Linked DNA regions of Agarilytica rhodophyticola. Each later gene encodes a partner of the first gene's protein in a complex. Links are inferred from orthologs where the notes say so. Each region holds a gene or a part of one and is shown in the gene's direction. Other genes may lie near its edges.

Region 1 (4,363 bases):
GCCCTGTAATTGTCGCCAGTCAAAATACGCCTATTGATTTAAAAATAAGCGAAAAAATTCCAGAGAAATAAAAGGTTTGCATCTGCGCTGGATAATACTACAGTCATAAAAAGGAGTGGGGATAACAGGTTGTGACTGTGGTTCAAATTCGGCGCGCATTTTCACGTGCTTCGTTGCTATGAAATGTGTAGAATCGCAGCTTTTTAGTATAAACAGGGCCAGCATCTGGCATGCCTAATTAAAACGCGCATTTTTTACGCCTAGATGAGTATTAGGTGTATAAATTGATTAAATTAGTAGCTGTCTATCAACAGGTATTAATAATCTCGCGAGAATGTAATGGCCAGAACGGGCGCAGGGTGCGCGTTTCTGTATGCTAACGGACCCTAGATATTTATAAATAACGCTTCCTGGGAAATCATTGATATTTATAGATGAGTGTAGGTGTTTATCGTTTAAATGCCTTCTGCGCCTATGGTATTTGTGAACATATAAGAGAAATAGCGAACAACAAACATGCGGTTGAAATCTATCAAGCTTGCCGGCTTTAAGTCTTTTGTCGATCCTACTACTGTCCATTTTCCGAGTAACTTGAGTGCGGTGGTGGGGCCAAATGGCTGTGGAAAATCCAATATTATTGATGCCGTGCGCTGGGTAATGGGAGAGTCGTCTGCGAAAAACTTGCGCGGCGAAGCTATGACCGATGTTATTTTTAACGGTTCTAGTGGTCGTAAGCCTGTTGGCCAGGCATCCATCGAGCTGATTTTTGATAACAGTGATGGTTCGTTGGTGGGGGAATATGCCGGTTACAGTGAAATTGCCATCAAAAGGAAAGTGACTCGCGAAGCACAAAATTTCTACTACCTTAATGGCAATAAGTGCCGTCGCCGGGATATTACCGATATCTTTTTGGGGACCGGCCTTGGCCCCAGAAGTTACGCCATTATCGAACAGGGGATGATTTCTCGTTTGATCGAAGCCAAACCGGAAGAGTTGCGTGTCTATATAGAAGAGGCCGCCGGTATCTCCAAATATAAAGAGCGTCGCCGAGATACCGAAAACCGGATGAATCGAACACGTGAAAACTTGGAGCGTTTAACGGATATTCGGGATGAATTAGAAAGACAATTATCACGCCTAGAAAGGCAGGCGCAAGCGGCTGAAAAATATAGTGAATTCAAAAAGTTAGAGCGAGAACTTAAATCTAAACTACAAGCTTTGCGCTATATAACCCTAGAGAAGAAGTCGGAAGAAAAACACAAGGTCATTAAAGAGTTAGAACTAACAGTTGAAGCCAGTGTTACCGAGCAGGTTCATCACAGCTCTGCTATTGAAAAACATCGCACTGAGCACTCAGAACTCAGTGATAAGTTTAACGAAGTTCAAGGCCGTTACTATGCAATCGGTTCCGATATTGCTCGTATAGAGCAAACCATTCAACACGCTCAAGAGCGGGAGCGACAGCTAAAAATTGACCTTGACCAGGTGCTGCGCGATTGCAGCGAAGCTGAGGAGCATTTGGCTGCTGACAAAGCCAAAGCGGAAGGTTGGGAAGCTGAATTGCTAGAAATTGAGCCAGAACTTGAAATGATCAAAGATGCTGAAGAGGACTCCAGCGGATCTCTACTTGAAGCTGAAGAAGCCATGCATTTATGGCAGCAAGAATGGGATCACTTTAACCAGAAAGCCGCAGAACCTCGTCAACAAGCAGAAGTGCAGCAATCGCGTATTAAATACCTAGAGCAGGTTCAGCAAAGGGTAATTGAGCGTATCGAAAAGCTGCAAAAAGAGTGTGATGAGCTGGTGGTTGGCGATGTTAAAGACGAAATCGATGAGCTGGATGAAACCCTAGCCGAAGTGGCCTTATCGATGGAGGACAAAGCCGAGCAGATCGAAACCTATGCCGCTAAGGTCACTGAACAAAGAGAGTTCCTGCAGTCTTGTAATGACGAGCGTGATCATTTACGCGGCCAGTTGCAGCAATCCAAAGGGCGATTGGCATCTCTGGAAGCCTTGCAACAAGCAGCTTTAGGGGGAAGTTCCGGCGCAGTCAGTGAGTGGTTGGAGTCGCAGGGTTTGGAGAATTACCCTAAGCTTGCAGAGAAAATATCCGTCGCCGACGGTTGGGATACAGCGGCAGAGGCTGTACTGGGTAATTCTTTACAGGCGGTCTTCAGTGACACCTCATTTGAAGCATTTAGTGACTCTTTAGCTGATTTAAAATCTGGCGAGCTGATGGTGCTTGACACTGGCAAAGGTGGCAACGGCGAGCGCAAACCTGATGCGTTAATCAGCAAAGTCAGTTGTGATATGGACTTAAGCCATTTAATGGCGGGTGTCTACGCTGTGGAATCCTTACCAGAAGCGCTGGCGCGTCGCAGTCAGCTGCAGGCGGGAGAGTCGCTGGTAACGAAAGAAGGCATCTGGCTGGGAGCCAATTGGATCAAAGTGATTAAGGGCGATGATCAAAACAGCGGTATTATTGCCCGTAAAGATGAAATTGAAAGCCTCACCGAAAGTATCTCTGAGCTTGAGATGCAGATTGAAGACTTGTCTCTCAAAATCGAAGATGCCAAACGACATTTGCAAGATGCAGAAAGCAGTCGTGAATCCAGTCGGCGTGAATCTGATGATCTACGTCGTAAACATGGTGAGTTGCAAGCCCAGTTGAGTTCCAAAAAAGCCAAGGTAGAGCAGGTGCTCGAAGGTCGCGAGCGAGCTGAGCGAGATATTCTGGAGGCCAAGCAACAGTTGGATATTGAGAGCGAAAATTTAGTGGACGCTCGTGCCAAGTTGCAAGAGGCGATTACGGGTATGGAGGCCGACACAGAAGAACGGGAAAAGTTGTTAGGGCAGCGGGATAATATACGCAGCAGCCTTGATGGGGCGCGCCAGCGGGCGCGGCATGATAAAGATCGCGCTCATGCTTTGGCTATGCAACATCAATCGGTTAAGACGCAGCTTGAGTCTATTCGCCAGGGCATCAGCCGCTTACATGAGCAGATGCAACGTATGGAAGAACGCCGCGAGACCTTAAGTCTGGCATTGGCTGATAGCCAAGAACCTGCTACTGAGCATCAAATGGAGTTAGAAGCATGTTTGGAGAAACGTATCTCGGTTGAACAACAGTTAACAGATGCTAGGCGAACCATGGAAGAATCTGAAAGTGCTTTGCGCGAAGCTGAGAAAAAGCGTTCTCAGGTGGAGCAGGTGCTAGCGGGTTTGCGTTCTAATTTGGAAAGCGCACGCCTTGATGCACAGGCACTGGATGTGCAACGGGAAAGTCTCAAGCAGCAGCAAGCGGAAGAAGATCTTGATATTGATAATATTGCACAAACCTTAGAAGAAGACGCCGACGAGAAGGAAATGGAGAGCGAGCTGGAAAAGGTTGGTAATCGTATTAGTCGCTTGGGAGCAATTAACTTAGCCGCGATTGATGAATTTAAGACCGAATCTGAGCGCAAGAACTATCTCGATGCACAAAATGAAGATTTACAAGAGGCTTTGGAAACCTTAGAAGGGGCAATTAAGAAGATTGATCGCGAAACTCGCACCCGTTTTAAAGAAACTTTTGACCAAGTGAATTCCGGCTTGCAGGAGCTGTTTCCGAAAGTATTTGGTGGCGGTCATGCTTATTTAGAATTGACTGGGGAGGATTTGCTCGATACCGGTATCGCCATTATGGCGCGGCCACCAGGCAAGAAGAACAGTACGATACATTTGCTTTCAGGGGGAGAAAAAGCGCTCACCGCAATCGCATTGGTTTTCTCAATATTTCGTCTCAATCCGGCGCCATTTTGTATGCTCGATGAGGTGGATGCGCCGTTGGATGATGCTAACGTTGGTCGATATGCTCGAATTGTTGAAGAAATGTCGGCTCAGGTACAGTTTATTTATATTACACATAATAAAATCGCGATGGAGATGGCGCATCAATTACTCGGAGTTACCATGCATGAACCTGGTGTTTCTCGCATGGTAACGGTGGATGTCGACGAGGCTGCGGAGCTTGCTGCGTCTTAATGGGCCGACTATGCATGTTTTTAAAAGGTTATGTTTTAAAGCTCATGTTTTGGAAGGTCATAGTTTCACATTCAGTGCTGGAGGGAGCTAAGTGAAAGACTGGTTAACCGTTATTATTGTATTGCTGATTATCGCCATTGTGCTTGACGGTGTGCGACGTATGCGTCTGTCTCGACGGGAAAACATCCGCTTATCCAAAAATGCACAAAAAGCTGATGCGGAACTCGATTCCGTGGCACCTACATCCAGTAGTGAATTTCCTTCTGGTGGTGCCCGCATTGTCAGTTATCGCGACGAAGAAGACGCACTCCATTTGAATGAGTCGGTGCGTCAAACCTTT
Region 2 (3,270 bases), 1.3 Mb from region 1 along the record:
ATTTATGGTAGAAAAAGGCTATTGTAAGAATGTTCGCCAAGCATTTAAGAAATACCTTGGCAGCGGTAAGGTTGGCGATATAAAGCAGGCGTGGCCGCAGTTAGAAGCGGTGGCTGCGTGCGTTCGGGAATCGGGTGCAGTGCCAGTTTTGGCGCATCCAAGTAAATACAATATGACACGAACCAAGCTATGCGCTATGGTTGACGCTTTTAAAGCAAGCGGGGGGCTTGCGCTTGAAGTTGTCAGCGGCATGCAACAACAGTCTGTGACACAAGATCTTGCTAAGATTGCCAATGAATATAATCTTTTCGCTTCCTGTGGCAGTGATTTTCATGCGCCCGATCAGCAATGGCAGGAATTGGGTAAATTTTCACCTATGCCGGACAATGTCGAAGCAGTATGGGCTTATTGGGAATAGGCCAGATGACAAAGGCAGTGCTCCCCAAATTAACAGTGTGCGAACCCAACAGTTTTCTAAATAAAGCGCACCTTTCTATAGAACATCCGCGTACCAAAGACTCTCCTTGAGTTGGGACGTCATAAATATATAAGGAAAAAACTTTGGCACAGTTTTTTAGTATCCACCCAGATAATCCTCAATCGCGTCTTATTAGCCAAGCGGTTGATATCATTAAACGGGGAGGCCTGGTGGCCTATCCGACAGACTCAGCCTATGCGCTCGGCTGTCACATCGGCGATAAAATGGCTCTTGATCGTATTCGGGCTATTCGGCAATTAGACAAGCATCATAACTTTACTCTAATGTGCAGAGACTTATCTGAGCTTGCCAATTATGCCCGCGTCGATAATACGGCCTTTAGATTGATTAAAAGCCATACCCCTGGTCCCTACACTTTCATCTTAAATGCTACTTCGGAAGTGCCTCGTAGGCTTATGCACCCAAAGCGCAAGACCTTGGGAATGCGTGTACCACAAAACCATATTGCTTTGGCTTTGTTAGAAGAGCTAGGCGAACCTTTGATGTCAAGCTCACTAATCCTTCCTGGTGATAGTACGCCTCTGACAGATCCTTACGATATTCGCGAAACCCTCGAGCATCAGTTGGAGCTGGTCATTGATGGTGGTTACTGTGGTATGGAGCCTACAAGTGTTATCGACTTGACAGGAGAGGAGCCTGTTATTGTGCGCGAGGGCTGCGGTGATATTCGTGATTTTGTCAATTAAATCGCCTTTACTTACTGCAGGGAAAATGAAGCGTAGCTTAGTGCGGCCAAGTGTCGCTATAATGCGCGGCTTTTTGTTGTGAACACTATCAAGAATGAGGATGGCATTTTGCCTGACATTGACGAGCCAGAGATTGATGAGCCCAGTGTAGACGAGAATAAGGCGACATCTGGAGACGACGCAGTAGACGGTGGGCAAGAGTCAAGCGCAGAGACTGCAGAAGAGAATCATGATTTACCTGAAGCAGATGCACAGACACAGGCTAACGCACAGAGCAGTGCCTCTGAACATAGCTCGCCTGAGCAGTCAGAAATGCCATTTGCGATTGTTCAGGGTAAAGCGGTCACAGAATTGCCCAAAGACTTGTACATTCCACCTGATGCACTTGAAGTTATTCTTGAAGCTTTTGAAGGGCCTCTGGATTTACTACTATATCTAATACGGCGGCAAAATATTGATATTCTCGAAATCGATGTGTCTGAGATTACTCGACAGTACATTGGTTATGTGGAAATCATGAAGGAAATGCATTTTGAGCTCGCCGCAGAGTATCTCGTAATGGCCGCCATGTTAGCGGAAATCAAGTCGCGTATGCTTTTGCCTCGTTCAGAAGAATTAGAAGAAGAGGAAGAAGATCCGCGGGCAATGTTGATCAGGCGCTTACAAGAGTATGAGCGTTTTAAACAGGCAGCAGAAGATATCGACGCCTTACCAAGGCAGCATCGTGATACTTATACTGCCAAGGCCGAAGGTCCAGATAGAAATCTCACCCGGCCAGATCCGGACGTGGATATGCGCGAGCTATTACTTGCTCTTTCTGAGGTATTGCGGCGTTCAGATATGTATGAGAGCCACCACGTAGAGAAGGAGAAGCTCTCTACGCGTGAGCGTATGTCGCAAGTACTAGATAAACTAAAAGATCAACAATTTGTGCCTTTTGTCAGCTTGTTCTCGGTTAGTGAAGGCCGATTAGGGGTGGTGGTCACTTTTCTAGCTGTTATGGAATTGATCAAAGAATCGCTGGTAGAAATTGTCCAGACCGAAATTTTCGGGCCTATACACGTGAAGGCACGTACACAGTAAGACACGCCCATCATCATAGACTTAGCCATCTATAGACATACAGGGGTGAGTGCAGAAAATATTTATGAGTGAACAAAACCAACATTTAATGAGCATCATCGAAGGCGCTATTTTTGCAGCGGGAGAACCTCTTACCGTGCACAAATTGCAGTCACTGTTTGAAAAAAGTGAGATGCCGGAAAAAGAGCAGGTGCTTGAAGCTCTGAATGAACTCAAAACCAGTTATGAAGGCCGCGGTGTTGGCCTGATTGAAGTGGCCACTGGATGGCGTTTTCAAGTGCGCGAAAATGTCGCTACCTGGGTCAATCGATTGTGGGATGAAAAACCTCAGAAATACTCCAGAGCGTTGATCGAGACCTTAGCGCTCATCGCCTACCGCCAACCGATTACGCGCGGCGACATTGAAGAAGTTCGCGGCGTTGCTGTTAGCTCCCATATTATTAAAACCCTGACCGAGCGTGATTGGGTAAAAGTTATCGGCCATCGCGATGTTCCAGGGCGTCCGGCCCTTTATGCCACAACTAAAGTGTTCCTTGACTACTTTAATCTTAAAAGCTTGGATGAGTTGCCTACCTTGGGTGAGCTGAAGGATATTGAAAGCCTTAATCAAAACTTAGAATTTGGTGAAGGCGCGCTGCCGGAAGTGCCATCACAAGAGGCAGGTCAAGCAGAGGATAATAATGGCGGAGAGCAAGCTGTATCTGAAAGCCAACAAGACGATAGCACGTCTATTGGGGAACAGAGTGAACAGGATCAGCAAGAAGATCAGACGCCGGTTGACGAAGATGTAGATACTGCCGAGGGTGAGGAGTCAGAAGAGGGGATAGTAGAAGAAGAAATAGCTGCGCAAGATATTATTGCTGAACAAGAAAACGATGAGCGCGAGCAAAATACCAAAGACGAGGAAGAACTGAGCAATATTGACGCTGATGATGAGCGTGATGATGCGGATGTCGAAATCGAAGCTGATACTGGAGATCCTGAGCCTGACATGGAAAGCGG

Evidence for each region.
Region 2: the proteins of smc (region 1) and BVC89_RS11480 are in contact, whole or in part, in a crystal structure (PDB 3ZGX), measured with the Bacillus subtilis proteins. The link is inferred for Agarilytica rhodophyticola from one-to-one orthologs.

Annotation. Positions count from the first base shown.
Region 1 is NZ_CP020038.1:3,968,649-3,973,011, reverse strand. What follows is about bases 181-4,223. They hold smc (chromosome segregation protein SMC), read left to right. Parts: upstream 181-516; coding sequence 517-4,023; downstream 4,024-4,223. Other genes in these bases: zipA (cell division protein ZipA), read left to right, coding at 4,115-4,223. Also shown: c-type cytochrome biogenesis protein CcmI, read left to right, coding at 1-71; more of zipA, read left to right, coding at 4,224-4,363. UniProt on the Bacillus subtilis protein: Required for chromosome condensation and partitioning.
Region 2 is NZ_CP020038.1:2,707,173-2,710,442, forward strand. What follows is about bases 321-3,270. They hold BVC89_RS11480 (segregation and condensation protein A), read left to right. Parts: upstream 321-1,272; coding sequence 1,273-2,268; downstream 2,269-3,270. Other genes in these bases: BVC89_RS11470 (PHP domain-containing protein), read left to right, coding at 321-418; BVC89_RS11475 (L-threonylcarbamoyladenylate synthase), read left to right, coding at 562-1,185; scpB (SMC-Scp complex subunit ScpB), read left to right, coding at 2,333-3,270. Outside these bases: more of BVC89_RS11470, read left to right, coding at 1-320. UniProt on the Bacillus subtilis protein: Participates in chromosomal partition during cell division. May act via the formation of a condensin-like complex containing Smc and ScpB that pull DNA away from mid-cell into both cell halves.